Regions from separate parts of the Streptomyces sp. a15 genome, predicted to be linked through region 3. Evidence: riboswitches for the same ligand, from Rfam matches in the RefSeq annotation. Region 3 holds a riboswitch; each other region holds the start of a gene.
What was found. A riboswitch is a leader RNA that binds a small molecule or an ion and turns the genes downstream of it on or off. The one in region 3 is predicted to bind cyclic di-AMP.

Region 1 (10,070 bases), on a different contig from region 3:
TACGACCACCGTGGCGACCCGGGCTTTCGAAGTCGCACCCACCACTCTAACTACCGGCAGTGACAGCGGGCATCCGCCCTGTCTTGAACATGCACACATCCAACACCCGGACGAGACAAGGGACATGAGCACCGGCACTCAGAGGACAGAGCCGAAACACACCGAAGGGGCCGCCCGCACCACGGATGGCGGGCGACCCCTTCGGGGCGTTCAGTGACCGGTGGTCAGGAGGCCTTGGCCTGCTCGGCCTTCCGCTTCTCCTCGGCCTTGGGCTTGTCCTCGGCCTTGCTCGCGGCAGCGACCGGCGCCGGCTTGGCGGCCTCGTAGAACTCCTCGCGCGGAGTCTCCAGGGCACCGAGGGCGACGACCTCGCGCTTGAGGAACATGGCGAGGGTCCAGTCGGCGAAGACGCGGATCTTGCGGTTCCAGGTCGGCATGGCCAGACCGTGGTAGCCGCGGTGCATGTACCAGGCGAGACGGCCCTTGAGCTTGATCTTCATCTTGCCCATGACGATCATCGCGACGCCCTTGTGGAGGCCGAGGCCTGCCACAGCACCCTTGTTGGCGTGGCTGTAGTCCTTCTGCGGGAAGCCCCGCATACCGGAGATCACGTTGTCGCCGAGGACCCGCGCCTGACGGAGGGCGTGCTGGGCGTTCGGGGGGCACCAGGCGTTCTCCACGCCGGCCTTGCGGGCGGCGATGTCCGGAACCTGGGCGTTGTCGCCCGCGGCCCAGATGTAGTCCGTGCCCTTGACCTGGAGCGTCGGCTCGCAGTCGACGTGACCACGGGGGCCCAGCGGAAGGCCGTAGCGGCCAAGGGCGGGGTTCGGCTTGACGCCGGCCGTCCACACGATGGTGTTGGAGTCGACCTCCAGGCCGTTCTTCAGCACCACGTGGCCGTCGACGCAGGAGTCCATGGAGGTGGAGAGGTAGATCTCCACGCCCCGGCTCTCCAGGTGCTCCTTGCCGTACTGGCCGAGCTTGGGGCCGACCTCCGGGAGGATCTTGTCGGCGGCGTCGACGAGGACGAACCGCATGTCCTCGCGGGAGACGTTGTTGTAGTACTTGGCCGCGTCGCGGGCCATGTCCTCGACCTCACCGATGGTCTCCGCACCCGCGAAGCCACCGCCGATGAAGACGAAGGTGAGCGCCTTGCGGCGGATCTCCTCGTCGTGCGTGGAGTCGGCCTTGTCGAGCTGCTCGAGGACGTGGTTGCGCAGGCCGATGGCCTCCTCGATGCCCTTCATACCGATGCCCTGCTCGGCGAGGCCGGGGATCGGGAAGGTGCGGGAGACCGCGCCGAGGGCGACGACCAGGTAGTCGAAGGGCAGCTCGTACGCCTCGCCGACCAGCGGCGAGATCGTGGCGACCTTGCGGTCCTGATCGATGGTGGTGACCCGGCCGGTGAGGACCTCCGCCTTGGGCAGCACGCGTCGCAGCGGGACGACGACGTGGCGCGGGGAGATGCTGCCGGCGGCGGTTTCGGGGAGGAAGGGCTGGTAGGTCATGTACGACCGGGGGTCGACGACCGTGACGGTCGCCTCGCCGTAGCGCATCTTCTTCATGATGCGCCGAGCTGCGTACAGGCCTACGTACCCACCGCCTACTACGAGGATCCTGGGACGCTCCGTGGTGCTCATGCCATCGAGTATCCACCCGCCTCAGGGGGGTCGCTCGTGCGCCCCTTCACAAGCTTTCTGGTGGTGTGTGCTATCCTCCGCCGCTCGCGTGATCCACGTCATGGCGCGGAGTGGGAACCAGCGTGTACGGCAGGCCGTTGTCAATGCCGCGTGAGCTGCCTCTCTGGCCTCGAAACCCCTCTGCCAGACCCTCGCGAGAGACCCTTCCGGCGCCTCCGTGAAACGTCCTCGCACGCCTCTTTTGAACACGTTCACGCGGGTGTTGAACCCCCGGAGGGGTCAACGGGGACGCCTTCGTCCTCCGACAGGGCCGAATTCCTTGTGAAGAACTTCACGAACTTTCCCTGAGGAGTGTCACCGAGGGGCCCACCAGGGCCCCTCGGGTGTGCTCAAACGGGCATCCGGCCTGCTCAGCAGAGTGCTACGCGAGCTCTTCCGCCACGCTCCAGGCGATGCCGTCGAGGATGTCGTGCTCGCTGACGACAACCTCCGCCGCGCCGATCCGCTCCATGATCGAGAGCAGGACCAGGGCGCCCGCGGCGATGACGTCGACGCGGCCCGGGTGCATGGAGGGGACGGCCGCGCGTTCGGCGTGGGTGGAGTGCAGGAGCCACTCGGTGATCTCGCGGACGCGGTCGTGGGTGACGCGGGAGTGGTGGATGGCCGTGGAGTCGTACTCGGGGAGGTCCTGGGCGATCGCCGAGACCGTCGTCACCGAGCCGGCCAGGCCCACCAGCGTGTGCGCCTCGCGCAGCGGGACCGTCTGCTCGGCGAGGTCGAGGGCCGCCTCGATGTCGGCCCGCATCGCCGCGATCTGCTCCGCGGACGGCGGGTCGCTCACCACCCCGTCCTTCACCAGGTGCCGCTCGGTCATCCGGACACAGCCCACGTCGACCGAGCGCGCCGCGCGCACGTGGTCGTCGCCGACGACGAACTCGGTCGAGCCGCCGCCGATGTCCACCACCAGGTAGGGCTTGGCGAGGTCGTCGCGGCCGGTCAGTTCCTTGGTGGCGCCGGTGAAGGAGAACTCCGCCTCGTGGTCGCCGGTGATGACCTCCGGCTCGACACCGAGGATGTCCAGCACCCCTCGTACGAACTCGTCCCGGTTCTCCGCGTCCCGGGAGGCGGAGGTGGCGACGAAGCGCAGGCGCTCCGCGCCGTGCTCCTTGATGATCGCCGCGTACTCGCGGCAGGCGGCGAAGGTCCGCTCCAGGGCCTCGGGGGCGAGCCGTCCGGTGCGGTCGACGCCCTGGCCGAGGCGGACGATCGTCATACGGCGGTCCAGGTCGACCAGTTCGCCGGTCGCCGGCTCGGCGTCGGCGACGAGGAGCCGGATGGAGTTCGTACCGCAGTCGACGGCGGCGACCCGGGTCACTTGGCGTCCTCCTGAACGGACTGAGCACGCTGAGCGGGCTGAGCGGGCTCCGTGGATGTCTCCTGGAGCCGCGTCACACACGTCCCCTTCCTCCACCACTCCGGCAGCATCTCCAGCGCCTCGTCGCCCAGCGGGTTGACCCCAGGGCCGGCCGCCAGGGAGTGGGCGACCAGGACGTGCAGGCACTTCACCCGGTCCGGCATGCCGCCCGCGCTGGGGAAGCCCTTCAGCTCCTCGATCTCGTCGCGGCGCCGGATGTAGTCCTCGTGCGCGGCGCGGTAGGCGGCGGCGAGTTCCGGGTCGGTCGCCAGTCGCTCGGTCATCTCCTTCATGACGCCGTTCGCCTCGAGGGTGCCGATCGCGGAGTTCGCCTTGGGGCACGTCAGGTAGTACAGCGTCGGGAAGGGCGTGCCGTCGGGGAGGCGGGGGGCCGTCTCGACCACGTCCGGCTCGCCGCACGGGCAGCGGTGCGCGATCGCGCGCAGACCGCGCGGCGGACGCCCGAGCTGCTGCTTGAAGGCCTCGACGTCCGCGTCGGTGGGCTCGGTGCGCGGAGTAGGGGGCGGGGGCGTTTGCATGCCTGTCTTTCTATCGGTCAGTTCGCTGGTCTCACGAGTCTCACTGAGCGGAAGCGTCGGACTTGTCGACGCCGTCCCAGACGTTCGCGTACCAGGGGCGGTCGGCCGCCCCGAGGTCGGTGCGCGACTGCCTGGCCGCGTCCGGGTCGATGACGATGTAACCAGTCTCCCCCGGCATCACATAGTGCAGCCGCTGCCGGATCTGCTGCTCCGCGTACGCGTCGTCCTGCCAGCGCGCCTTGAGGTCGCGCAGCTGCTCGACCCGCTGCCGGGCCTGCTCCTGCTGCTGCTCGAGATCGGCGATCTCGGCGCGCTGGGAGACGTACTGCCTTATGGGATAGGCCAGGGCCACGATCAGCGTGCACAGGACCAGGGCGAGGAGCGCGGCCCGTCCAGTGAGCCGGGAGCGGCGGGCCTGCCGCTTGGTCTGGGAGCGGTACACACGGGCCGCGGTCTGCTCGCCGAGCAGCTTGATCCTGGTCGCGGTGGAGAAACGGTCCCGGTCCTTCACGGCCATGTTTCCCCGCCTCCCGTCTCACACGTGCGTACGTCCCCGCACACGGTACGGGACCGGTACGGGGACGTACGTACGACTGGCTAAGGCTTAACCCTGCTTGGCTCAGCCTTGGCCGGCTGAGCCCTGCTTCGGCTCAGCCCTGCTCGGCTCAGCCCTTGAAGCGGGGGAACGCGCTGCGGCCGGCGTACACCGCGGCGTCGTCGAGGATCTCCTCGATGCGCAGCAGCTGGTTGTACTTGGCGACGCGGTCCGAGCGGGCCGGGGCGCCGGTCTTGATCTGGCCGCAGTTCACCGCGACGGCGAGGTCGGCGATGGTGACGTCCTCGGTCTCGCCGGAGCGGTGGGACATCATGCACTTGAAGCCGTTGCGCTGGGCCATCTCCACGGCGTCCAGGGTCTCGGTCAGCGAGCCGATCTGGTTGACCTTGACGAGCAGGGCGTTGGCGGAGCCCTCCTCGATGCCGCGGGCGAGGCGCTCCGGGTTGGTGACGAAGAGGTCGTCGCCGACGATCTGGACCTTGTCGCCCAGCTTCTCGGTGATGACCTTCCAGCCGGCCCAGTCGTCCTCGTACAGCGGGTCCTCGATGGAGACCAGCGGGTACGCGGAGACGAGCTCCTCGTAGTACTCGGTCATCTCGGCGGCCGAGCGGGACTTGCCCTCGAACTCGTACTTGCCGTCCTTGTAGAACTCGGACGCGGCGACGTCGAGCGCGAGCGCGATCTGCTCACCGGGGACGTAACCGGCCTGCTTGATGGCCTCGAGGATGAGGTCGAGCGCGGCGCGGTTGGACTCCAGGTTCGGGGCAAAGCCGCCCTCGTCGCCCAGGCCGGTGGACAGGCCCTTGGTCTTCAGCACCTTCTTGAGGGTGTGGTAGACCTCGGCGCCCCAGCGCAGCGCCTCGGAGAAGGACTCCGCGCCGATCGGGGCGATCATGAACTCCTGGATGTCCACGTTGGAGTCGGCGTGCGAGCCGCCGTTCAGGATGTTCATCATCGGAACGGGCAGCAGGTGCGCGTTCGGGCCGCCCAGGTAGCGGAAGAGCGGGAGGTCGCTGGCCTCGGAGGCGGCGTGGGCGACGGCGAGCGAGACGCCGAGGATGGCGTTGGCGCCGAGGGAGCCCTTGTTGTCGGTGGCGTCCAGGTCGAACATCGCCTGGTCGATCAGGCGCTGCTCGGTGGCGTCGTAGCCGACGAGCTCCGGGCCGATCTGCTCGATCACGGCGAGGACGGCCTTCTCGACGCCCTTGCCCAGGTAGCGGTTGGGGTCACCGTCGCGGAGCTCGATGGCCTCGAAGGCGCCCGTGGAGGCGCCGGAGGGGACGGCGGCACGACCCGTGCTGCCGTCGTCGAGGCCGACCTCGACCTCGACCGTGGGGTTGCCTCGGGAGTCCAGGATTTCCCGGGCTACGACGACGTCGATGGACGGCACGAGCATCTCCTTCTTCAATGTGACGCGGTTCGGCAGGACCGCGGTGGGTTCTGCGAGACGAGCCTAACCGGCTCCGGGCGATCGGCCAGCCGGTCGACCACCGGATGGACAGAACCGAGAGTAAATTGTTTCCGAACGGAACAAAGAGTGCCGTGCAACTCGCGGGGAAATCGCACGGGACCGGCACGAAAAAGCCCCGCCCCGGTGCGTACGGGGGAAGACGCACCGGAGCGGGGAGCCCGTGGGGACGGGGGGTGGCCCTCACGAGGCCTCCACTATGGAGTCCACGGATAAGAGGGCGCTGTGGTTCAGCTGAGAGCCGCGTAGTACTTCAGGTGCGGCTCTTACCTTCGGGCGCAGCCCTTACTTCAGGTGTAGCCCTTACTTCCGGTGCAGCCCTTACTTCAGGTGCAGCTGCTGGCCCGGGTAGATGAGGTCGGCGTCCGTGACGATGTCCTTGTTCAGCTCGAACAGCTTGTCCCAGCCGCCCTTGACGTCGTGCTCCTCGGCTATGGAGCTGAGGGTGTCGCCGGAGACGACCTTGTACTCGCCGTCGCCCTTCTTGACCTTCTTGCCGGTCGGGGTGGTGACGGTCTTCTTCGCGGCCGGGCGGTCCGCGGAACGGGAGGCCGGCTGCTCGGTCGAACGGCTGCTGTCCGAGGAGCTGCTGTCCGAGCTGCCGGAGCCGCTGGACGTGTTCGACGAGGTGTCGGCGCTGCCGTTGTAGGCGGAGTTCGACAGGTTCACACCGCAGTTCGGCCAAGCACCCTTGCCCTGACCCGCGAGGACCTTCTCGGCGACGGCTATCTGCTGCGCCTTGGAGGCCTGGTTGGCCTGCGCGGCGTACTGCGTGCCGCCGTACGCGGCCCAGGTGGAGGCCGAGAACTGCAGGCCGCCGTAGTAGCCGTTGCCGGTGTTGATGGACCAGTTGCCGCCGGACTCGCACTGGGCCACGGCGTCCCACTCGGAGGCGGTGGCGGCGGAGGCGCTGCCGGCGGCCATCAGCGGGGCGGCGACGGCGGCACCGGTGACACCGGCGATGGCGATGGCACGGGTGGCCTTGGACGGACGGCGGTGCTTGCCCTTGGCGGAAAACAGCATGGTGGATCCCCTCACCGACGCCTGCGAGGTGAGCTGTCGGGTTCGGGCCGGTTGAGTTGCCCGGCCGTGCCTCGCGCTGTTTCGTGCGCGGCACGGCTTCACCCCAAGCCGGTCCCAGCTCAACTGCTGGTCCCGGCGCCTACCTTGGGTCCCCCGCTCCTGCCTACGGCGCATTACGCGACGACTGTTCCCGGGCGCCACTGGCAGGATTCGGCGTTGCGGCGGCCGGGGCTCGTGTTGGCGAGCGGTCCTGACGGTAGACACGCGATCCGCGGAATTTCAAAGACGATCAGGGCTTCTGAGACTCATCCCACACTTCGCCAAATCGGACATTCGGTGGCGAAGTGTGACGCGAACTCCCGCTAGTTTTCGCCCGATTCGATACCTACGGTGAGGGTCTGACCGGGCACGATGACGCTCGCGTCGGCGCCGATCGCCTGCTCGTTCTCCGCGTAGAGCTCACGCCACCCGCCTTGGAGGCCAAGGGAGTCGGCAATGGAGGCGAGAGTGTCCCCGGGGCGGACGGTGTACGAGTCCGCGCGGGCGGCGTGACGGCCGGCAGAGGCGCCCGTGTCGGCGTCGGCGGTACCCGCGTCCGCGCCTGTGGCCGCGGCCGTCTCGTCGGCGCTGTCGCCGCGGTGCTTGCCCGCACCGAGGGAGCCGGTGTCGACGAGGGCCGAAGAGCCGCCCTCTTGCCAGAAGTTGTCCGAGTCATCCGGATTCGTCGCGCCGGTGGAGTCACTGTCGGAGTCGTCGCCGGAGCCCTGCGAGGCGCCGGGGGTTGCAGCAGAATCAGACGAGGTGTCGGACTTGGCCGAGTTGTCGGCTTCGCCGGAAGAATCCGACCGGGCGTCAGAATCGGACGGTGTGGGCGACACGGACGACGAAGGCGCGTCCGAAGCCGCATCGCCGGACGAGTCCGCCGACGACTCGGAGGAGTCCGACAAGCCGGATGATCCGGATGAGTCGGGCGAGCCCGACTCATCCTCCGCACCCGACGTCGCGTCGTCCGCCACGCCCGTGTCGACGTCGGGCGCCGCGGTGTCCTTGCTGAGGCCGTTGAGCAGGCCGCAGGTGGACCAGTAGCCGACGCCCTGGTCCGCGAGGATCTTCTCCGCGACGGCTATCTGCTGGGAGCGGCTGGCCTGGTCGGCGCGCGAGGCGTAGTCGAGGCCGCCGTACTGCTCCCAGTCGTCCTGGGCGATGTGGAGCCCGCCGTAGTACCCGTCACCGGCGTTCTCGCTCCAGGAGCCGCCCGTCTCGCAGTTCGCCACCTGGTCCCACGTGGTGCCGGTCGCCGCGCTCGCGCCGGTGGCACCGAGGAGCGGGATCGCGATGGCGGAGCCGGTCACTCCGGCCGCCACAAGGATGGCCGGAGCCTGGCGGGGGCGACGATGACGGCCGTTCCCGGAGAGCATGCGGAAACCTTTCGCGAGACAACGGTGACCAGCGTGGCGGGTGAGGCTCGGCGCCGCGCTGGCGTGAACGTATAGGCAGCCGATCACTTGTCACAAGTTAATGCCGCGCAGATCACGTGAAGATCACAGACTTGAAGGCGCGTCACCTTTACGCAGGTGAGCGAGTCAGCCACGCGGCGTGAACTCGACGGGCAACGTCCGCAGCCCGCGCATGATGAGACCGCCCCGCCACCGCACATCAGCTGAATCCACCGCGAGTTGCAGGTCCGGGAGGCGGGTGAGAAGCGTCGCGAGCGCGGTCTGGCCCTCCAGGCGGGCGAGGGGGGCGCCGAGGCAGTAGTGGATGCCGTGGCCGTATCCGAGGTGCTGGTTGTCGCGGCGGGACAGGTCGAGCGTGTCCGGATCGGCGAACCGCTCCGGGTCCCGGTCCGCGGCGGCCAGGACGACGAGGACGGGGTCGCCGGTCGCGATGTCCTGCCCGCCGATGCTGACCGGCTCGGTCGCGAACCGCCAGGTGGCGAGCTCGACGGGGCCGTCGTAGCGGAGGAGTTCCTCCACGCCGGTCGCGAGGAGCGCCGTGTCGCCGGCGGCGAGCGCCTTCTGGAGTCGGTCTCGCTGTTCGGGGTGGGTGAGGAGGGCGTAGGTGCCGTTGCCGATGAGATTGACGGTTGTCTCGAAGCCTGCGAACAGGAGGATGAAGGCCATGGCCGCGGCCTCGTTCTCGGTGAGGTGCTCACCGTGGTCGGAGGCCCGGATGAGACCGGAGATGAGGTCCTCGCCGGGGGTGCTCTCGGCCGTCAGGGCCTCGCGTTTGCGGTGGATGAGCTCGGCGAGATAGCCCCGCATCTTCTTCACCGACCGCGCCACTCCGCCGCGCGGGCCGCCGCCATGACGGATCATCATCCCCGCCCAGTCCCGGAAGTCGTCCTGGTCCTCACGGGGGACCCCGAGCAGGTCGCAGATCGCGTAGATGGGGAGCGGGAAGGCGAAGTCGTGGATGAGGTCGGCGCTGCCCTTGTCGGCGAACTGGTCGATGAGGTGGTCGGTCAACTCCTGCACGCGGGGCGCGAATTCGGCGACGCGTCTCGGGGTGAACGCCTTGGAGACGAGCCGGCGCAGCCTTGTGTGGTCGGGCGGATCGATGTTGAGCAGATGCGTCATCAACTCGGCCTTGCGCTCGCCGGGGATGCCGGTCTTGCCCTTGGCGTGCGCGGGCTCGTCGTGGTGCGCGGGGTTCTTGGAGAGCCGCTGGTCGGCGAGAGCCTGTTTGGCGTCCGTGTAGCGGGTGACCAGCCATGCCTCCACGCCGCTGGGGAGTTCGGTCTTGTGGACGGGGGCGTTTTCCCGGAGCCAGGCGTAGGCGGGGTAGGGGTCCGTCGCGAACTCCCAGGTGAAGAGTTCGGGGGCAGGGCTCGTGGGGGTGGGCTGGTCGGTCACTCCTTGACGGTAGCTGGCTTCTTGGCGGGGACGTTCCTGGCGGCGGGGTGACCCCGAAATGCCCATGCCGACAGCTGTGCGGTACGCCTCTCTCTACTGCCTCTCTACTCCTCTCGCTCCCCCTCCCCTTGCGTCTCCGGCTGCGTCTCCGGCTGCGTCTCCGTCTCCGTCTGTCTGATCGCGTCCCGGTACGTCCGCGCCGCCGCTCGTAGGGCCGCCTCCGGATCCACGCCCTCCGCCTCGGCCCGTACCGCCAGTGCGAGCAGGTCGTAGCCGACGCCCTCGGCCGTGGGCAACGGCACGTCCAGGCCGGCCGTCCGCACTCTCGACGCCAGCTTCGCCGCCAGGGCGAGGCCCGGCTGGCCGAGGGGGACGCCGTCCGTCACCGACTCGCGCTGCTTCTCTATCGCCTTCGTGCGCAGCCAGTGCTCCTTGACCTCTTCGGGGGTTGTGGCGGTCTCGTCCCCGAAGACGTGCGGGTGGCGGTGGATGAGCTTGGTGACGATGCCGCCGGCGACGTCGTCGATGGAGAAGGGGGCCTCGGAGTCCTCCTCGGCGATGCGGGCGTGGAAGAC
Region 2 (10,070 bases), on a different contig from region 3:
CCTGAGGCATCCGCCGACCCGGCCGCCCCCGCCGACCCCACCGTCACGAACGAGGAACATGACCACCAGCGCCAACGGACGCCGCCGACCGCCCACCATCCACGACGTGGCGCGGGAGGCCGGCGTGTCACGGGGCACCGTCTCCCGCTTCCTGAACGGCGGCCACTACGTCTCCCCGGCCGCCCGCCGGGCCGTGGAGGCCGCCATCAGGAAGACCGGGTACGTGGTCAACCGGCATGCTCGCAGCCTGAGCACCGGACGCTCGGACTCGGTGGCCTTCCTGCTGACCGAGCCGCAGGAGAAGTTCTTCGAGGACCCCAACTTCAACGTGCTGCTGCGGGGTTGCACCGAGCGCCTCGCCCAGCACGACATCCCGCTGCTGCTCATGCTGGCGGCGAGCGACGACGACCGGCGCCGGCTGACCCGGTACATCACCTCGGGCCACGTCGACGGCGTGCTGCTGGTCTCCAGCCACAGCGGAGACCCGGTCGCCGCCGAACTGCGCGACGCCGGCATCCCGTTGGTGGCCTGCGGCAAGCCGCTCGGGCTGGGCTCCAAGGTCAGCTACGTGGCGGCCGCCGACCGCGACGGCGCCCAGGAGATGGTCCGCCACCTCCTCGCCGGCGGCCGCCGCCGCATCGGCATGATCACCGGCCCGCTGGACACCCCGGGCGGCACCGACCGCCTGGCCGGCTACCGCGACGTGCTCGCCGAGGCGGGACTGCCCTACGACCCGGCGCTGGTGGTGGAGGGCGACTACCGCCGCACCGGCGGCGAACAGGCGGCCCGTCGGCTGCTGGCGCAGGCCCCCGACATCGACGCGGTGTTCGTCGCCTCCGACCTCATGGCCGCCGGAGTCGTCAACGCCCTGGACCAGTCCGGCCGTTCGGTCCCCGATGACATCGCTGTCGGCGGCTTCGACGACTCGGCCGCGGCCACCGCCGTCACCCCGGCCCTCACCACCATGCGCCAGCCCTACGACCGCATCAGCGCCGAGATGGTCCGCATGCTGCTCGCGCAGATCGCGGGGGAGGACACGGCGGGAGTGATCCTCCCCACGGAACTGGTGGTACGGGACTCCGCGTGACCGCGCCAACTGCCCTAACCGGAGCATGCGTCAACGCATGTGAAGGCTGTAGCCGTCCGGTTCGCGTCGAGTCGATGCGGCGTTCCATCCGTATTCTCTGATCATGGCCGCACCCACCGCATATTCACTCATCGCCACCGACCTGGACGGAACGCTGCTCCGAGGCGACGACACGCTGTCCGACCGGTCGCTCGCCGCGCTCGCGCGGGTGGCGGCGGCCGGGGCCCGGCATCTGGTGGTGACCGGCCGCCCGGCGCCCAGAGTGCGGCCGCTCCTCGACGACCTGGGCAGCAAGGGGCTCGCGGTGTGCGGGCAGGGCGCGCAGGTGTACGACGCCGGCGCGGACCGTCTGCTGTGGTCGGTCACCCTGGACCGGGAGCTGGCCGAGACCGCGCTCGGCAAGATCGAGGCCGAGATCGGCCAGGTGTACGCGGCCGTCGACCAGGACGGCGTCGACGGGCTGACCCTCATCGAGCCCGGCTATCTGATGCCGCACCCGACTCTGCCCGCCGTCCGGGTCGGGCGGCGCGACGACCTGTGGAGCGAGCCCGTCAGCAAGGTGCTGCTGCGCCATCCCGACCTGTCCGACGACGAGTTGGCGGCGACGGCGCGTTCCGTGGTGGGTTCCCTCGCCACGGTCACCATGTCGGGACCCGGGACCGTCGAACTCCAGCCATGCGGCATCACCAAGGCGACGGGCCTCGCCCTGGCCGCCGACCATCTCGGGCTCGGCCCCGAAGAGACCATCGCCTTCGGGGACATGCCCAACGACATCCCCATGTTCGACTGGGCCGGCCACGGCGTCGCCATGGCCAACGCCCACCCCGAACTCAAGTGCGTGGCCGACGAGATCACCTTGTCCAACGAGGACGACGGCATCGCCGTCGTCCTCGAAAGACTGTTTCCGCAGCGGTAGTCAGGCTCAGTACGCCCCGAAGACGTTGTCGATCGAGCCGTACCGCGCGGCCGCGTAGTTGCAGGCGGCGGTGATGTTCGCGACCGGGTCGTACGGGTCCCACGACGTGCCGTCCACGTGGTACGCCTGGAAGGTCGGGTCGATGGTCTGGAGCAGGCCCTTGGAGGGGGTGCCCGCGGCGGCGTTGGAGTCCCAGTTGTTGATGGCCCGGGGGTTGCCGGAGGACTCGCGGATGATGTTGCGGTAGATGCCGTCGTACGAGCCGGGGATGCCCTTCTGCGCCATGATGTCCATCGCCTCGCGGATCCAGCCGTCGAGGTTGTCCGCGTACGTCTTGGCGGAGGCCTGGGTGGCCTTGGCGACGGACTGGGCGGACTTCTTGGCGGACGTCGAGGCCTTGTCGGCCGTCGTGCCGGCCTTCTTCGCCGTCTTGACCGTCAGCTTCACATCCGGGTGGATCAGCCGGGGGTTGTCGCCGATGACCTTGCGGTTGTCCTTGTAGAGCTGGCGCCAGCCGCCGGGAGTGTCGTACTTGTCCGCGATGCCGTAGAGCGAGTCGCCCTTGGCCGTGGTGTACGTGACGGACTTGACCTGTGCTGCGGCCGGCGCGGCGGCGGGGGCCTTGGCCGGCTGTGCGGCGCTCGCGGTGGTCGCGCCCAGGAGCGGGAGGGCGAGGGCGGCGACGCCTGTTCCGGCGGTGACGACGCCTCGGGTGAGCGGGTTGGTGCGGGTACGACGGTGCTTGCCTCGTGCGGGCATGGCGCTGTTCCTCTCCGGCGCCTACGAGGTGAGCTGTCGGGTTCGGGCGGGAGCTGCCCGGCCGTACCGCCGTGAGGCGGCGCGACTTAACCCCTAGCCGTACCGGCGTGATGTCCGGTCCGGCGCTTACCTGGGTCCCCCGCTCCTGCCGTGCGGTGTTGGTCGATGAGTGTTCTGTAGGGCGGCGGCAGGATTAGGCGTCCGCCCGACAGGCCCGGAACGTATGCGAGAGCACATGGCCGAAACAAGTGGCTGATTCACACTTCGACCCTGTGACCTTGATCTGAGGCATTTGGGGTGCTTGATCCTTTGCGGTTGCCAAGGCTCAACTGGCGCGAAAGGCAAGGCGAAACGCGGACGTGCGGAGGCGCGGCCCCAAGTGGCCGCAAGTGACCCAACTCACGGGCAAGTACAAGGGTGGCCAAAACGGGCAATGGGCCCAACTCGTAGTCAACCGGCCGTCCGTGGAATCCGCTTCTCCCACGTCCGGTGGAAGACGACCTCGTCGCCGTCCGTGCAGATCACCTCGTTTGAGGTGGAAAAGTCCGTTCCGTCACAGCTGATCTCCGACCGTGTGCGGACCGTTGCCCGCCAGGCGAGCTCCGGCCGGTGCAGCGCGACCGTCCAGTCCGAGCGGGCCCGGGCCGACAGGGGGTCCGACTCGTTGATCGTGTACGTCTCCAGCGCGTCCTCGGTGAACTCCAGACCGTCGGGATACACGCGGGTGCCGCCGATGGGGGTCCCCCCGCTCGAGCGAAGTCGAGAGTGGGGGAGCGGATCGACCTCCAGCCGCCACTCGCCCTTGGCCACATCGCGGACGACCAGCCGCTCGGGGCGCGGTTCGTCGAGCGTGACGGGGACGTTGACGCCGAGCGGCTCGGACTGCTCCGGTTCCTCGAAGGCGATGCCGGAGGCGGACTCCCTTGTGCGCACCGGGAGTTCGAGGAAGCTGCCCACCGGGTCCAGGGTGAAGCCGGCCGCCGAGTCGGGCTGCGGCCAGATCCACGGCCAGTACGCGGAGGAGACGGCCAGCCGGACGAGGTGACCGGCCGGGAAGGCGTGCCCGATGCCGTTCAGCTCGAACTCCACGTCCTGAGTGACGCCCGGCTCCCACGGCACCGCCCGGTCCCGCCCCTGCCGCGCCGACAGGTTCAGTACACCCCGGGTGACCAGCGTCGAGGCGCCGTCCGGGGCGACGTCGCACACCCGGGCGATCACCTGGCCGCGCGGCACCTCGGAGGTCAGCCTGAGCCGCACCCTCGGCCGCCCCAACACCCAGGTCTCCTCGTCGGCTTCGAACTCGAAGCACACCGACCTCGCGTCCTCCTCCCGCTGGTCGGGCGGCAGGTCGGCGTCGTTCCCCAGGGGGAGGAAGCGGCCGGCGTCGACACCCGTGTGCTGCGGGGAGCGGACCAGGAGAGGGGCGCCCTCGAGGGCGTGCGAGACCATCGAGACGTTGGGGGAGGGCCAGGCGGGCTCGCCGACCCAGCGGCCGGGCAGGGTGTCGTAGACCGTGGCCGGGGGGTGGGAGTCGCTGACGTAGGCGCGGAGCAGCGGCTCGCGCATCGCGCCCGATTCGACCCCTTTCAGCCAGTGGTCCCACCAGCGCAGGGTCTCCTGGAGGAAGCCGATCGCCGGGCCGGGCGGCAGACCGCGGTCGGGGTACTGGTGGGACCAGGGGCCGATCAGGCCGCGGACGCGGTCGGCGGGCAGGTGCTCGACGAGGCGGAGGACGGTGTCGCGGTACGGGTCGTGCCAGCCGCCGACCGCGAGGACGGCGGCGTCGATCGCGCCGTAGTCCTCGCGGACGCTGCCGTGCTGCCAGTAGCGGTCGCGGGTCTGGTGGTCGAGCCAGGTGTGGATGAGGGGGGCGACCTCCTCCAGGCGCTTGAGCCACATGTCCCGCCAGGCCTCGCCGACGTACCGCGGATCCGGCGGGCGGGAGGCGAGGGCCAGCAGGGCGGCCGCCCAGGCGTGCATGTCCACCGCGAGGACGGAACCTCCCAGGTAGTGCACGTCGTTGTCATAGCGGTCGTCGGTGGAGCAGACGGTGACGACCGCCTTGAGCGGCTCGGGTGCGAGGGCCGCGATCCGGAGGGAGTCGAAGCCGCCCCAGGAGATGCCGAACATGCCGACCTTGCCGTCGCACCAGGGCTGGGCCGCGAGCCATCGGACGACCGCGACGCCGTCCGCCAGCTCGGTGGCCGAGTACGCGTCGTCCGGCATGCCCTGACTGTTGCCGTGTCCGCGTACGTCCACTCGTACGGAGGCGTACCCGTGGCCCGCGTACCAGGGATGGCGTTGCCAGTCGCGGGGCGCGGTCCAGTCGGTCAGGCGGTACGGCAGGTATTCGAGGATCGCGGGTACTGGTTCGTCCGTGAGGGGGCGCCACACGCGCGCGTAGAGGAGCGTCCCGTCCGGGAGCGGGATGCGGAGGTCCTCGTGGGTCGTCTCGTAGGGGAAGGACGTACGGATGTGCATGAGCGTGACCCCGTGAGTTCAGTGGACCGGGTGCGTGGTGTCCGGGGTGAGGGCGAATTCGGCCGTGTGTGTGCGTCCGGTCAGGTGACGGCCGCCCGTCACGCGCAGGACCGGGCCGATCTCCGGAGGCGGCCGGCTTCCGGGCTCGGTATCGACGGTGGTTCGCGACACACTCCACTACTTCCAGGTAAATCGGCAGATATCCATTCTTTTAGAGTGATCAAAAACATACCCGTCGTGATCCGATATCGCCCGGGCTGCACGGGCGGGCGCTATCGGTGATCGAAACGTGACCGGATACGCTGACTTGAGTGATGGCAGCGACCTATCGACAAACCGTGTAATCGCCAGTAGACACAGCAGACAGGAGATCCCTCGTGACCGTCGTCGGGCCGTTCGGGCTGAGCGTGCGGGACCAGGCTCTGGAAGCCGATGTCCAGGCCGGATTGGCGGCTGTCGAGGAGGGACTGCTCGAAGCCACCAAGAGCGAGGTCCCCTTCATCACGGAGGCCGCCCAGCATCTGGTGCGGGCGGGCGGAAAGCGGTTCCGGCCGCTGCTGGTGATGCTGTCCGCCCAGTTCGGCGACCGTTACGCGCCGGGGATCGTGCCGTCGGCGGTGGTGGTGGAACTGACCCACCTGGCGACGCTGTACCACGACGACGTGATGGACGAGGCCGAGGTGCGGCGCGGAGTCGCCAGCGCGAACGCCCGCTGGGGCAACTCGGTCGCGGTCCTCACCGGCGACTTCCTGTTCGCGCGGGCCTCGCACATCCTGGCCGACCTCGGGCCCGAGGCGGTCCGGGTCCAGTCGGAGGCGTTCGAACGGCTGGTGACCGGGCAGATCCTGGAGACCGCCGGTCCGACCGACGGCCGCGACCCGGTCGAGCACTACCTCGACGTCCTCGGCGGCAAGACGGGATCGCTGGTGGCGGTGGCGTGCCGCTTCGGGGCGATGATGTCCGGCGCCGACGAGACGGTCGTCGACGTGCTGACCCAGTACGGCGAGCGGCTCGGCGTCGCCTTCCAACTCGCGGACGACGTGCTGGACATCGCCTCCGACTCCCACGAGTCCGGGAAGACGCCCGGGACGGATCTGCGCGAGGGCATCCCGACCCTGCCGGTCCTGCGGCTGCGCGAGCGCGCGGCCCGGCTCGGGCTGGCCGAGGACATCGCCCTGTGCGAACTCCTGGACTCCGACCTGACCGACGACGCCCTGCACGCGAAGGCGCTGGAGGGCCTGCGGGCGCATCCCGCGCTGGAGCACGCGCGGCGTGACACGGTGCGGTACGCGAAGGACGCGCGGGCGGCCCTTGCCCCCCTGCGCGAGTGCGACGCGAAGGCGGCGCTGATGGAACTGTGCGACGCGGTGGTACACCGGGCGGGCTGACCTCGCCCCCGCCGCCCCTACCCGTCCCATCCCAAGGGGCGCTGCCCCTTCGACCCCGCCAGAGGGCTCCGCCCCCTGGACCCCCGGGCCTTCGCCCACCCGCCGCCCGTCTCGGTCGGATGAGTGGGGACCCTCTACCTTCCGACTCGGTCGGGCGACAGGTAGCCCTCGACTTTCACCTCTCGACCGACCGAGTCGGGTGGCGGGTGGGCATAGGTCCGGGGGTCTGGGGGCGGAGCCCCCAGGAACGCGCACCCCCACACACCCGCAGCAAAGCGTGACGCAGGTCACATTCCCGGCCCGAGTCCACACGGTCATCAGCCCCGTATACCTGCTCATGCGCATGAACGCGATCATCACCGCCGTCACTGTGGCCGTCGGCGGCCTCGCCGCCACAGCGACCCCTGCCTCCGCCTCCGCCTCTGCCGACGCCGCCGGAGGCGACAGCACCGTCCTCGCCGCCAGCCTCCGAGGTGCCAGCGAGGTACCGGCCGAAGGCGACAAGGACGGCGCCGCGCTCCAGTTCGTCAAGGTCGACGGCGACAAGGTCTCCGTCGCCGTCAAGTGGCGCGGCACCGACAAGCCGACCGCCCTCCACATCCACCAGGGCGCCAAGGGCACCAACGGCGGCATCAAGGTGGACTTCACCGAGCTGCTCAAGAGCAAGAGCAAGAGCAAGAGCAAGGCCCGTACCGTCACCGGAACCGTCAAGGTCAAGGACCCGGCCCTGCTCGACGCCCTCAAGACCGACCCCAGCTCCTTCTACGCCAACCTGCACACCGCCGAGTTCCCCGGCGGAGCCGTCCGCGGCCAGTTCCACAAGGTCACCGTCGCCGCCTTCGACTTCCGCGACGCCCTCGACAACTTCCAGGCGTCCGTCCTCAAGGGCAAGCAGATCTACGAGTGCAAGCCGGTCGAGGGCGGCGGGTACGCCTTCGCCCAGCGGGACGTCAGCGCCGTGCTCGGCGCCGGCATCGCGCACTCCTTCGTGGCGCCCAACTCCGGTACGCCGCAGTGGATCGCGCCCGACCGCAGCGCGGTCACCGGGGCCGTCATTTCCAGGACCCCGAACGGCACCGGCAACATCCCCGAGCTGGACATCAAGGCCACCCAGTCCGGCAAGCAGCACGGCCTGTTCGCCGGCACCACGGAGATCCTGCGGCTGAACACCGTCGGCGGTGTCGCCCCGGCCGGTTCCTGCACACCGGGCACGACCGTCGGCGTGCCGTACCAGGCGGACTACGTGTTCCTGCGCGGCTGAGCAACCGACCACCCGACGGCGGCGTCTGCACCCCAACCCCTACGGGTCGGGGGAGGCGCCGCCTCCGCGTGTCATACCCCAGGTGTACGCGGAGTTGAGCCCGCGGGTTGACGAATCATCGCGGCGGATTTGGTCAGATGGACATCAGAGAAAAACACCACTCCTCACCGATTCGGGTGAGAATGGCGGCTACGGGGTTGACGTACGGGAGTTGGACCAGCCGCCGCCGACGACGGAGGTAAGGCACACATGGCACCGATCGAAACCGACGACAGCACGACCGCCGCGGAGCTCGACGAGCTGCGCGCGGCGCGGCGGCGCAAGGCCGCTCGGTACGTCGTCCCGGTCGCGGTGATAGGGGTGGCGGCGGCGACCATCGGGCTCGTCCCGGCGCTCGCCGACTCCGGCGACCCCGACCTGCCGAAGGTCAGCGCACAGGAACTCATCGAGAAGATCGCCGCGTCGGACGTGGAGCAGCTGTCCGGCACAGTGAAGATCAGCACGGATCTCGGACTGCCCGACCTCGGCGGTCTGGAGAGCAGCCTGACCTCCGGCGCCATGGACTCGGGCGAGGGCGGCTCCTCCGCCGACCCGTCCGCCAAGCTCACCGAACTCGCGACCGGCACGCACACCCTGCGGGTCGCGGCCGACGGCCCGGACAGGCAGAAGCTGTCGCTCCTGGAGAGCGGCTCCGAGTACAGCGTGATCCACGACGGCAAGGACGTCTGGGGCTACGACAGCAAGTCCAATGAGGTCTACCACTCGACCACCTCCGACAGCGGCAAGGCCGAGAAGGGGCAGGACGTCCCGGCCACGCCGAAGGACATGGCCGAGGAGGCCCTGAAGGCGGTCGACGACACCACCTCCGTGACCGTCGACGGCACCGCGCAGGTCGCGGGCCGCGACGCCTACCGGCTCGTCATCAAGCCCAAGGACTCCGGGTCCACGGTCGGCCAGATCACCATGGCCGTCGACTCGAAGACCGGGCTGCCGCTGAAGTTCACGCTGACCCCGGCGAGCGGCGGCGCCGCCGTCATCGACGCCGGTTTCACCCAGGTCAGCTTCGCCAAGCCGGCCGCGTCCGCGTTCGACTTCACGCCGCCCAAGGGCGCGAAGGTCACCGAGGGCGAGACCATCGAGAAGGGCGCGCACGGCGAGCACGGTGCGCACGACGGCGCGGGCGCGAAGCCCGAGGAGGACCTCGGCAAGGGCCTCGACGGCCTCAAGGTCATCGGCGAGGGCTGGAACTCCGTCGCCACCTTCGACACCGGCGGCGAGGGCATGCCCTCCGGCTCCCAGGTCGGCGGCGACATGGGCGGCTTCCTCGACTCCCTCGGCGACAAGGTGACCGGCAAGTTCGGCTCGGGCACGGTCTTCTCGACCCGCCTGGTCAACGCGCTGATGACCGACGACGGCAAGGTCTACGTCGGTGCCGTCAGCAAGGACGCCCTGGTCAAGGCCGCGAACGCCGGGTAGTAAGGCACCCATGAGCGAAACGCCGGCCACGGAGCCGGAACCGGAGCAGCAGAGCGCGGGTGACGGCGTCATCGTCACCCGCGCGCTCACCAAGCGCTACCGCGGCGGGCAGCTCGCCGTCGACGGTCTCGACCTGGCCGTCCCGGCGGGCAGCGTCTTCGGCTTCCTCGGTCCGAACGGCTCGGGCAAGACCACCACCATCCGCATGCTGATGGGCCTCATCGAGCCCACCTCGGGGTCGGCCCGCGTGCTGGGCCGGCCCATGCCGCGCTCGGCGCGCGCGGTGCTCCCGCACGTGGGCGCGCTCATCGAGGGCCCGGCGCTGTACGGCTTCCTCTCCGGCCGCGACAACCTGCTGCGCTACGACGCTGCCGACCCGACCGCCGACCCGCGCACCCGGCGCACCCGCGTCGCGGCGGCCCTGGACCGGGTCGGCCTCGCGGCGGCGGCGGGCAAGAAGGCGAAGGCGTACTCGCTCGGCATGAAGCAGCGGCTCGGCCTCGCCGCGGCGCTCCTCCAGCCGCGCAGGCTGCTCGTCCTCGACGAACCGACCAACGGCCTCGACCCGCAGGGCATGCGCGAGATCCGTTCCCTGATCCGGGAGCTGGCCTCGGACGGCACCACGGTCTTCCTCTCCTCCCACCTCCTCGACGAGATCGAGCAGGTCTGCACGCACGCGGCGGTGATGGCCCAGGGCCGCCT
Region 3 (10,070 bases):
TGCGGCCGTGGCGTAGGCGGTGCCGCCGGCCCAGGGGGTGTGGAACACGGGCCGTGCGCCCGCCAGGTCGCCGCAGACGGTGATCCGGCGGCCCACCTGGACGACGGCCGTGTAGCTGCCCGGCCAGGCCGTCAGATGCCGAAGTGCCCCTCCGCGCGCGGCGAACAGCCCGACTCGCAGCTGCTCGTCGGTCGCGCCGCAGATGCCGAGGACCGCGATCCGGGTCTGCTCGTCGGCCTTCACCACGCGCACCTCGTCCGGGCGCCAGTCGCCGACCGCCCACAGCGGATCGGGGTCGCCCCACAGGAGGTGGGAGCCCACCGGATGCAGGGTCTCGCCGTCGTGTCCGACCGCACCCGCGGAGCCTGCCTCGACTGCTCTCGCGGCGGTGCTGCTCCATCCCACCAACCACCGCATGGACGCCTCCACAGGCTGTGGACAACCAGTGCACCGTACGAACTCGGCACCATGCTGCCATGAAGAACGCGCACCGGAGAGGCGGTGGGGCCGCTTGTGCTCCCCGGAATGCGCCCCGGCGGAGACTCGCGCATCGCGTCGAACACCCGGGCGAGGCAAGGAGATCGCGGGGCGACGGCACAGTGATCGCGGACGTACGGCAGAATGACTGCGACGCGAATGCGCCCCCGATTCGCTCCCCCAAAACACCCTGCGCGCCCTCAAGTTCCATGGTGAGAGGGCTGCGGACCCGTGCAGGGGAGGGTCGATTTTCGGCCAATTCGGCGTCAACGGAACGGCGTTGCCCACGCTCCGTACATGCTCCGCCCACCGCCCGGCGAGCGCGCAGCCCGGGAGACGGAGTTCGCCCCCCGGGCCGTTCCGCCGCCCGCGGGGATGTAGGCGGCGGTGTCCCCCAGCCCACTGGATCCAGTACAGCGGGCCGACCCACGCACGGCCCATGGAACCGCTCCCGCGATGGCCAAAGAAGAGCGCACACCCAGGCGCACGGCCACACAGCGGGAGCACGACGCAACTACGCGTATCGGACCCGCACTTCAGTACGGACCACAATCCCGCCATCCGGAACAATGCCTCTTAACGCTTGGGATGCGGCGAACTACGCTGGGTTTACGAATGCCGCATGGTTATGCCAGCGCGGCAGCCGTCTGTGTCGAGGGGTGGCGCAATGTCCAGGGAGCAACGCGGGCCGAACGAAAAACTCGGCGCCGTTCTCGCCCTCGCGGGAATCAGCAACGCAGGACTCGCCCGACGCGTCAACGACCTTGGCGCTCAACGCGGGTTGACTCTTCGCTACGACAAGACCTCGGTGGCGCGCTGGGTATCGAAGGGCATGGTGCCGCAGGGTGCCGCGCCGCACCTCATCGCCGCCGCCATAGGGCAGAAGCTCGGCCGCCCGGTGCCGCTCCACGAGATCGGCCTGGCGGACGCGGATCCCGCACCCGAGGTGGGCCTCGCCTTCCCCCGGGACGTCGGACAGGCGGTGCGCTCGGCCACGGAGCTGTACCGACTCGACCTCGCAGGACGCCGGGCCGGCTCCGGCGGCATCTGGCAGTCGCTGGCCGGATCGTTCGCAGTAAGCGCATACGCAACGCCCGCCTCGCGGTGGCTGATAACCCCGGCCGACAGTTCGGTGGCGCGCGAGGTGAACCCCGCCGAGGGCTCCGGCGCACCGCTCAAAGTCGGCCACAGCGATGTGCAGAAGCTGCGGGAGGCCGCGGAGGACGCCAGGCGCTGGGACTCCAAGTACGGAGGCGGCGACTGGCGTTCGTCGATGGTGCCCGAGTGCCTGCGCGTGGAGGCGGCCCCGCTGCTGCTCGGCTCCTACTCCGACGAGGTCGGCAGAGCCCTCTTCGGGGCGAGCGCCGAGCTCACCCGACTCGCCGGCTGGATGGCCTTCGACACCGGCCAGCAGGAGGCCGCGCAGCGGTACTACATCCAGGCGCTGCGGCTGGCCCGTGCGGCAGCCGACGTCCCCCTCGGGGGCTACGTCCTGGCCTCCATGTCCCTCCAGGCCACCTACCGCGGCTTCGGCGACGAGGGCGTCGACCTCGCCCAGGCCGCCCTGGAGCGCAACCGGGGCCTGGCCACCGCCCGCACCATGAGCTTCTTCCGGCTCGTCGAGGCACGCGCCCACGCGCGCGCGGGTGACGCCCAGGCGGCCGGCGCGGCCCTGAAGGCGGCGGAGGGCTGGCTGGAGCGGTCTCGCGAGGGCGACAATGACCCGTCCTGGCTCGGCTTCTACTCGTACGACCGGTTCGCCGCGGACGCCGCCGAGTGCTACCGCGATCTGAAGGCACCGCGCCAGGTCCGCCGCTTCACCGAGCAGGCCCTGTCGAAGCCGACGGAGGAATTCGTACGCTCGCACGGGCTGCGCCTCGTCGTCTCGGCGGTCGCCGAGCTCGAGTCCGGCAATCTCGACGCGGCATGCGAGCAGGGCGTACGGGCGGTGGAGGTCGCCGGGCGCATTTCCTCGGCGCGTACCACCGAGTACGTGAAGGACCTCCTGCACCGGCTGGAGCCGTACGGCGACGAACCGCGCGTGGTCGAGCTGCGGGAGCGGGCACGGCCGCTGCTGATGGCGCCCGCCTGAGCCAGGGACACTCCGTCCGCCTCCCGGGTTTGAGCGCATTGTCAGTGGCGCAGTGCACTATCGAAGCCGGGAGGTGGTGCAGGTGGCGCGGCAGGTGCGGGAGCTCGCGTACGACTGTGACGTGCTGGTGGTCGGCGGCGGGATCGTCGGCCTGTCCACGGCGTATGCGATCACGCGTGCCGCGCCGGGCACGCGGGTGACGGTGCTGGAGAAGGAGGCCGGGCCCGCCCGGCACCAGACCGGGCGCAACAGCGGGGTGATCCACAGCGGGATCTACTACCGGCCCGGCTCGCTCAAGGCGCGGTATGCCGTCCGGGGTGGCGCCGAGATGATCAAGTTCTGTGCGGAGTACGACATTCCGCACGCCGTCACCGGAAAGCTGATCGTCGCGACCGACCGGGCCGAGCTGCCGCGGCTGCACGCGCTCGTGCAGCGCGGCCGGGAGAACGGGATCTCGGTACGGGAGCTGGGCGCCGCCCAGATCGGGGAGTACGAACCGGAGGTGCGCGGGCTCGCCGCGATACACGTCGGGACGACGGGGGTGTGCGACTTCGCCGAGGTCGCACGGCGGCTGGGCGAGGCGTCCGGGGCGGAGATCCGGTACGGGGCGCGGGTCGTACGGGTGGATCGGCGGCCGGAGCTCGGGGTGGCCGTTCGGACGGCGGGCGGGGACGTCGTGCGGGGGCGGGTGCTGGTGAACTGCGCCGGGCTGTACTGCGACGAGGTCGCGCGGATGACGGGGGACAAGCCGGGGATGCGGATCGTGCCGTTCCGGGGCGAGTACTACTCGCTGGCGCGGCCTGCGCTGGTGCGGGGACTGGTGTATCCGGTGCCGGATCCGGCGTTTCCGTTCCTCGGGGTGCATCTCACGCGCGGGATCGACGGGGGTGTGCACATCGGCCCCAACGCGGTGCCGGCGCTGGCCCGGGAGGGGTACGGGTGGGGGGTGGTCCGGCCTCGGGAGGTGGCTGGGACGCTGGGGTGGCCGGGGGCCTGGCGGATGGCTCGGCGGCACTGGCGGTACGGGGCGGGGGAGCTGCGGCGGTCGGTGTCCAAGGGGGCGTTCGTGGAGGCGGTGCGTCGGTTGTTGCCGGCGGTCGAGGAAGGGGATCTGGTGCCTGCGGCAGCGGGGGTGCGGGCGCAGGCGGTGCTTCGGGACGGCTCTCTGGTCGACGACTTCCTCATTCAGGAGGGGGCGCGGGCCGTGCACGTACTGAACGCACCTTCGCCTGCGGCGACGGCTTCGCTACCGGTGGGGCGGGAGGTGGCTCGGCGGGCGTTGGCGGCGCTGCCGTCTGTGTGACGGTGCGGGGCGCTGCGGCCGCGCTCGCCGCAGGGCTGTTCTCGCCCCCGCCGCCCCTTCCCGTCCCGTCCCCAGGGGCTGCGCCCCTTCGACCCCGCTGGGGCTGCGCCCCAGACTCCCTTCGGCTCGAAGGCCTCGTCCTCAAACGCCGGACGGGCTGAAAGGGGCCGGGCGGGACTGGGTAGTAGCGGCCCAACCAGGGGGTCGTAAAATTGGGCTCACTGTGTCTGAGTCGCTCAATGTCCCCGAAACCCGCCAGGTCCCGCACCCGCCCGGGGCCTCCGGTCGGCATGTTCGGGCCAAGGGGGAACCGCGGTTTCCCGATGGTCCGAGTGCTGATCCCGCGGGGTCGCACTTCGAGCGGCGGATTCGGAGTTTTCAGCCTCGGCGGAGTCGGGTGACGGCCGGGCAGGCGGATGCGTTGCAGCGGTTGTGGCCCAAGTGGGGGCTCGACATCGACGGGCAGCGGGTTGTCGATCTCGGTGAGCTGTTCGGGAACGGCAATCCCGTCGTGCTCGAGATCGGGTTCGGGATGGGCGAGGCCACGGCCCGCATGGCCGGTGCCGACCCGGGCACCAACATCCTCGCCGTGGACGTGCACACCCCGGGGCAGGGAAATCTGCTCAATCTCGCCGATCAGAACGGCCTGTCCAACGTCCGCGTCGGCAACGGCGACGCCATCATCCTGATGCGGGAGATGCTCGCCCCGGACTCCCTGGCCGGTCTGCGCCTGTACTTCCCCGACCCCTGGCCCAAGAAGCGGCACCACAAGCGGCGGCTGATCCAGCCGGAGTTCCTCGACCTCGCCGCGACCCGGCTCGGACCGGGGGCGATCGTGCACTGTGCGACGGACTGGGAGCCGTACGCGGAGCAGATGCTCGAGGTGCTCACGGCGCACCCCGGCTTCGAGAACACACAGCCCGGGGGCGGTTTTGCGCCGCGTCCCGAGTTCCGGCCGCTGACTCGTTTCGAGGGCCAGGGACTGGAGAAGGGACATGTCGTGAACGACCTGCTCTTCCGCCGCGTAGAGCACGGCGTAGAGCACCTCGTAGAACAACGCACCGAGCAACCTTCAGAGCAACGTGTAGCGCACAAGGACCAGCCCCCCACCGGCGCCTGAACCCCCCTCTCCCCCTGCGGACGGCGCCTCTGCCTCGTTAGGGTCAATGCCGTGGCCACCGTTCCCCCCTACCCGACGCACCCCGGTGATCCGACCGGCGGCGCACTGCGGCACGCGCACTGGTGGCACAAGAAGTGGGTGCGTTACGGCGGGCTGAGCACCCTGCTCGCACTCTCCGGGCTCGTCATCCTCGCCCTGGTACGCGAACAGACCGGCACGGAGGGGTTCCTGGTCGGGCTCGGACTCGCCGTCCTGCCCGTGCCGCTCCTCATGACGGCCTTCCGCTGGCTCGACCGGGTCGAGCCCGGCCCCTGGCGGAACATGCTGTTCTCCTTCGCCTGGGGGGCCTGCGCGGCGGCGCTGATAGCGATCATCGCCAACAGTTTCGCGACGAGATGGATAGCGACGGCCACGGCGGACCCCTCCAGCGCGGACACCCTCGGCGCGACCGTCATAGCGCCGGTCGTGGAGGAGTCGGCCAAGGCCGCGGCCGTTTTACTCGTCTTCCTCTTCCGGCGCCGTGACTTCACCGGGATCGTCGACGGGGTGGTGATAGCCGGGGTCACCGCCACCGGCTTCGCCTTCACCGAGAACATCCTCTACCTCGGCACCGCCTTCGGCACCGACCAGCTCACCGGCGACACCGGGATCGCCTCCGTCACCGCGGCGACCTTCTTCGTGCGGATCATCATGTCGCCGTTCGCGCACCCGCTCTTCACCGTCCTCACCGGCATCGGCTTCGGCATCTCCGCGCTCTCGGCGGAACGCCACCACCTGCGGCGCGTCCTGCTGCCGCTCTCCGGGCTGCTGCTCGCGATGGGCATGCACGCGATCTGGAACGGCTCCTCGACGTTCGGCGAGTACGGGTTCTTCGCGGTGTACGCGGCCTTCATGGTGCCCGCCTTCGGGCTGCTTACCTGGCTCGTCATCTGGACCCGGCAGCGTGAGCTGAAGACCGTGCGGGAAGAGCTGCCCGCGTACGCGGTGGCGGGCTGGCTGTCGCCGACCGAGCCGTACGCGCTCGGCTCGATGCGGGCACGGCGGCTGGCCCGCGATTACGCCCGCCGGCACTTCGGTCGGCCCGCGGCGCGGGCGGTGGCGCAGTACGAGGCGTACGCGACCTCGCTGGCCTTCCTGCGGCATCGGGGGCGCCGCGGGCGGGCCGAGGCCGACTTCGTCGTACGGGAACGGGAGCTGCTGGCCGAGCTGTGGTGGCGCCGGGACGTGGCGCGCCCCGCGCTGGACCACGCGGCCCGGGCAACGGCACCGCCCGTGGCGGTGACCGCGCCGCCGTGGCCGGTGTACGGGGTGTACGGGTATCCGGCGGGGCCTGCCGCGTATCCGGCGGTGCCGTATCCCTCCTACAGCTCCTACAACCCGTATCGGACGTAATCAGGAAGCGCACCGCCGGACACCGAGAAGTGCGCGCCGGAGATCAGGCCGACGCCTCCGTCAACCGCGCGACCTCCGCCTCCGTCAGGGTCAGCTCCGCCACCCCCACCAGCGCCGGCAGCTGTTCTACCGTGCGGGCGGACGCGATCGGCGCCGCCACCGTCGGCCGGGCCGCGAGCCACGCCAGGGCGACCGTGGCGACCGGCGCGTCGTGGGACCGGGCGATCTCGTCCAGGGCGGTGAGGACCTTCCGGCCGCGCTCGGTGTCGAGGTGCTTGGCGGCGCCGCCTGCCCGCGGGCTGTCGACGGTCGTGCCGGGGCGGTACTTGCCGGTGAGGAAGCCGGAGGCGAGCGCGTAGTACGGGACGGCCGCGAGGCCGGAGCGCTCGGCCAGGTCCTGGAGGTCGCCCTCGTACGTGTCGCGGGAGACCAGGTTGTAGTGGGGCTGGAGGGCGACGTACCGCGCCAGGCCCTCCCGGTCGGAGAAGGCGAGGGACGCCTCGAGCCGCTCCGGGGAGATGTTGGACGCGCCGATGTACCGCACCTTGCCCGCCTTCACCAGCTCGTCGAGCGCGCCGATGATCTCCTCCACCGGCACGTCCGGCTTGTCGAAGTGGGTGTAGTAGAGGTCGATGTAGTCGGTGCCGAGGCGCCGCAGGGAGGCGTCGGCGGCGGCCTTGATGTTGGCGGCGGTCAGGCCCTGGTACTCGGGGTGCTGGCTCACCTTGGTCGCGATCACCACGTCCGCGCGGTTGCCGCGCGCCTTGGCCCACTTGCCGATGACGGTCTCGGACTCGCCGCCCCGGTGGCCCTCGACCCACGCCGAGTAGGAGTCGGCGGTGTCGATGAAGTTGCCGCCCGCGGCGGCGTACGCGTCGAGGACGGCGAAGGAGGCCGCCTCGTCGGCGGTCCAGCCGAAGACGTTGCCGCCGAGGGACAGCGGGAAGACCTCGAGGTCCGAGGAGCCGAGCTTGCGAAGCGACAGCGAAGAAGAGGGAGACGGAGAGGAAGACGGAGAGGAAGAAGTCATACTTCACCTCAACGGCCGCACCGGATCCCGCGATTCCATGGTCACCCGCAAAAACCCCGTAAACAAAAGCCCCGTAACCACTGACCGCCCCCGCACACTGACCGGCAGCCCTGACGTCGGGGGGATGCCGTCAGGACCGCCGGGACTCGGGTAACACGACGGTCAGGGGTTGAGGCCCTTGCTCCGCAGCCACGCCATCGGGTCGATCCCGGAGCCGGAACCGCCGGTGTGGACCTCGAGGTGCAGATGCGCCCCGGTCACGTTCCCCGTCGCACCCACGCGCCCGATCACGTCACCCGTGTTGACCTTCTGGCCGACGCTGACGCTGATCGAGGACTGGTGGGCGTACCAGATCTCCGTGCCGTCATCGAGGGTGAGCACGGTCTTGTAGCCGTACGACCCGTCCCAGCCGGCCTGCGTGATCGTCCCGGTGTGGACGGCCTTGATGAGCGTGCCCGTGGGCGCGGCGAAGTCGAGGCCCGTGTGGTAGCCGGAGGACCACAGCGAGCCGGCCTGACCGAAGGTGGAGGTGACCGTGTACGAGGAGGTCGGCAGCGCGAACTGCTTGGCCAGCTCGGCGAGGCGCTCGGCCTCGGCCTTCTTCGCGGCCTCCTCCTCCGCCTTCTTCTTCGCGGCGGCGGCCTTGGCCTTGGCCTCCTTCTCCGCCTTGGCGGCCGCGTCGGCGGCCGCCTTTTCGGCCTCGGCCACGGCGTCAGCCGCGGCCTTGCTCTCGACCTGGTCCTGCTGCTGCTCGGCCTGGGCCATGATCCGGGCGCGCAGCACCTCGCCGGCGTCGGCCGTGCTCTTCTCGGTGTCGGCGGCGGCCACGCTGACACTGCTGAGCGCGGTGCCGGAGTCCTCGGCGGCGTCCGAGTCGTCGGAGATGAGGGAGCCCACGTTGGGCAGGTCGGGCATGGAAATCGACACCGGCGGCTTGCCGGTCTGCGCGCTGGCCATGCCGCCCGCGCCGACAGCGGCTATGACGCCGACGCCGAGGACGGTGGAGCTGCGGGCGAGTCCGCCGCGCGCGAGTCCGCCGCGCTGCTTGGCGACGCGATGCCGGCCACGTACGGGTGGGAGGGACTCCTCGGTGGGATTCCACTCCGTCCAGGGGCCCTCGTCGGTGCTGTAGGTGCCGTAGCCGAAGGTCTCGGTCTCGCGCTGGCTCGGCACGGACGGGGCTTCTGGGGCAGGCCGGTTGGACGCCACGTGGGCGTGCTCCTTTCCTTCCTTCTCGCCTACCGGGTTAGCTGACGGGTTCGGAGCAGGAAGGTCTCCTACGCGCGTATACCGGCCGTGAGTTCACGGTGGTATCCGCGCGATTCACCCCAATTGGTGGTTCCCCGGTTCCCTTGCGGGATTCGGCGCGTGCGCACGGAGCCGACTCTTGTGACGGCTGGGACGACCGCGCTGCGTTATCGAACGTTAATAGACGCGGGGCCTGGATTCCAAGCTGTTCCTCTTGATCATTAACCTTTCCGCGCAGGACTTACGGCCCACGACCGGCAAAAACGGGCGAGTTGACCCAGCCTCAGCAACCCCACAGGCACTGACGGTGCGTCAGTTGTTATGCGGAGGGCGCTCATCCGATCACCCCTCGTAACAACGGCCGCGCCTCGGACAGCCCGTCGGTGTACAGCAGCAGCGTGGCCCCGGCCGGGAAACCGGTCTCGTCGGCGCGGTCGGACCAGCTGCCGAGGTCGCCCATGCCGAGCGGCAGCGCGGCCTCCCGCGCGAGCAGGCAGCGCACGGTGCCGTCGGCGTGCAGCAGGAGCGGCGGCGGATGCCCCCGGTTGACGATCCGCACCACACCGTCCCCGTACGGAAGCTCGGCCGGCACAGCCGTCGTGAACCCCTCGAAGGCCTCGATCCCGTCCCGCCGCGTGCCCTCGCGTGCCAGCGCCCGCTCCAGCCTCCCCCAAGCTCTCGGCTTCGCTCGAGCCCGGGGGCACATCGCCGACGACGAGCCGGACGCCGTACGAACTGTCCTGGACCGCATACAGATCACCGCCGATGAAGGCGTCCGCCTGGGCCGCCTCGTACCGGGCCGCGATGTCGAAACCGCCGATGCGTCCGGCGGGCTCGGGCAGCACCGCGCGCTGGGTGGCCTCGGCGATCCCGCGCGCGGAGGCGAGGCGCCCCTCGCCCCGGCGTACGACACGGTTGATGACGGCGGCCAGCACGGCGACCTTGGCCACGGTGACCACCTCGGTGACCGTGTCGGCGTCCGCGGCGAACCCGTACCGGGCATGGACCGCGTACGCGGCGATCAGGGCCACACCCCCGGTCACGACGGTGCCGCTCAGCGAGTAGACCGGCGCGGCGACGAGCGGGGCGGCGGTGAAGAAGGGGATCGCGGTGAAGGCGTGCGGGGTGAGGAGGTCGTAGAAGACTCCCCCGACGATCAGCAGGACGGGGAGTACCTGGAGAACGACCCGCAGGCTGGAGATGCGGCGCCCTCCTCCGCGTCACCAGGCCGCACCACTCGTCTCCCCCACGTACGTCCGGTCCCGTCACCACTGCACCCAGGTTTCCCGGAGCGGGGGCGGGGGCGACCGGTGAGGGCCGACCGGATGACCGGCGTGCACATCCGACGTACACATACACCGAGGGCCGGAACCCATTCTGGATTCCGGCCCTCGGCCTTCAGTAGCGG

Region 1: another riboswitch for cyclic di-AMP. It lies ahead of AC5P09_RS13485 (transglycosylase family protein); the one in region 3 lies ahead of AC5P09_RS46510 (M23 family metallopeptidase).
Region 2: another riboswitch for cyclic di-AMP. It lies ahead of AC5P09_RS17885 (transglycosylase SLT domain-containing protein); the one in region 3 lies ahead of AC5P09_RS46510 (M23 family metallopeptidase).

What each region holds. Positions count from the first base shown of each region.
Region 1 covers NZ_JBWLKM010000010.1:78,623-88,692, reverse strand. Annotated here, with positions in the region: gene AC5P09_RS13510 (NAD(P)/FAD-dependent oxidoreductase) at 225-1,640, opposite strand; gene AC5P09_RS13505 (Ppx/GppA phosphatase family protein) at 2,062-3,015, opposite strand; gene AC5P09_RS13500 (DUF501 domain-containing protein) at 3,012-3,593, opposite strand; gene AC5P09_RS13495 (FtsB family cell division protein) at 3,634-4,110, opposite strand; gene eno (phosphopyruvate hydratase) at 4,259-5,545, opposite strand; gene AC5P09_RS13485 (transglycosylase family protein) at 5,939-6,640, opposite strand; cyclic di-AMP (ydaO/yuaA leader) riboswitch at 6,644-6,821, opposite strand; gene AC5P09_RS13480 (LysM peptidoglycan-binding domain-containing protein) at 7,003-8,058, opposite strand; gene AC5P09_RS13475 (cytochrome P450 family protein) at 8,224-9,495, opposite strand; gene AC5P09_RS13470 (nucleoside triphosphate pyrophosphohydrolase) at 9,600-10,070, opposite strand, start outside.
Region 2 covers NZ_JBWLKM010000015.1:39,402-49,471, forward strand. Annotated here, with positions in the region: gene AC5P09_RS17870 (carbohydrate ABC transporter permease) at 1-5, shown strand, start outside; gene AC5P09_RS17875 (LacI family DNA-binding transcriptional regulator) at 59-1,087, shown strand; gene AC5P09_RS17880 (HAD family hydrolase) at 1,191-2,003, shown strand; gene AC5P09_RS17885 (transglycosylase SLT domain-containing protein) at 2,010-2,762, opposite strand; cyclic di-AMP (ydaO/yuaA leader) riboswitch at 2,768-2,936, opposite strand; gene AC5P09_RS17890 (CocE/NonD family hydrolase) at 3,213-5,243, opposite strand; gene AC5P09_RS17895 (polyprenyl synthetase family protein) at 5,621-6,631, shown strand; gene AC5P09_RS17900 (CHRD domain-containing protein) at 6,909-7,892, shown strand; gene AC5P09_RS17905 (LolA family protein) at 8,142-9,368, shown strand; gene AC5P09_RS17910 (ABC transporter ATP-binding protein) at 9,379-10,070, shown strand, end outside.
Region 3 covers NZ_JBWLKM010000108.1:14,622-24,691, forward strand. Annotated here, with positions in the region: gene AC5P09_RS46480 (asparagine synthase-related protein) at 1-417, opposite strand, end outside; gene AC5P09_RS46485 (NsdA family TPR-like regulatory protein) at 1,145-2,569, shown strand; gene lhgO (L-2-hydroxyglutarate oxidase) at 2,622-3,872, shown strand; gene trmB (tRNA (guanosine(46)-N7)-methyltransferase TrmB) at 4,096-4,992, shown strand; gene AC5P09_RS46500 (PrsW family intramembrane metalloprotease) at 5,044-6,384, shown strand; gene AC5P09_RS46505 (aldo/keto reductase) at 6,428-7,414, opposite strand; gene AC5P09_RS46510 (M23 family metallopeptidase) at 7,577-8,623, opposite strand; cyclic di-AMP (ydaO/yuaA leader) riboswitch at 8,635-8,791, opposite strand; partial or broken gene AC5P09_RS46515 (PP2C family protein-serine/threonine phosphatase) at 9,024-9,864, opposite strand.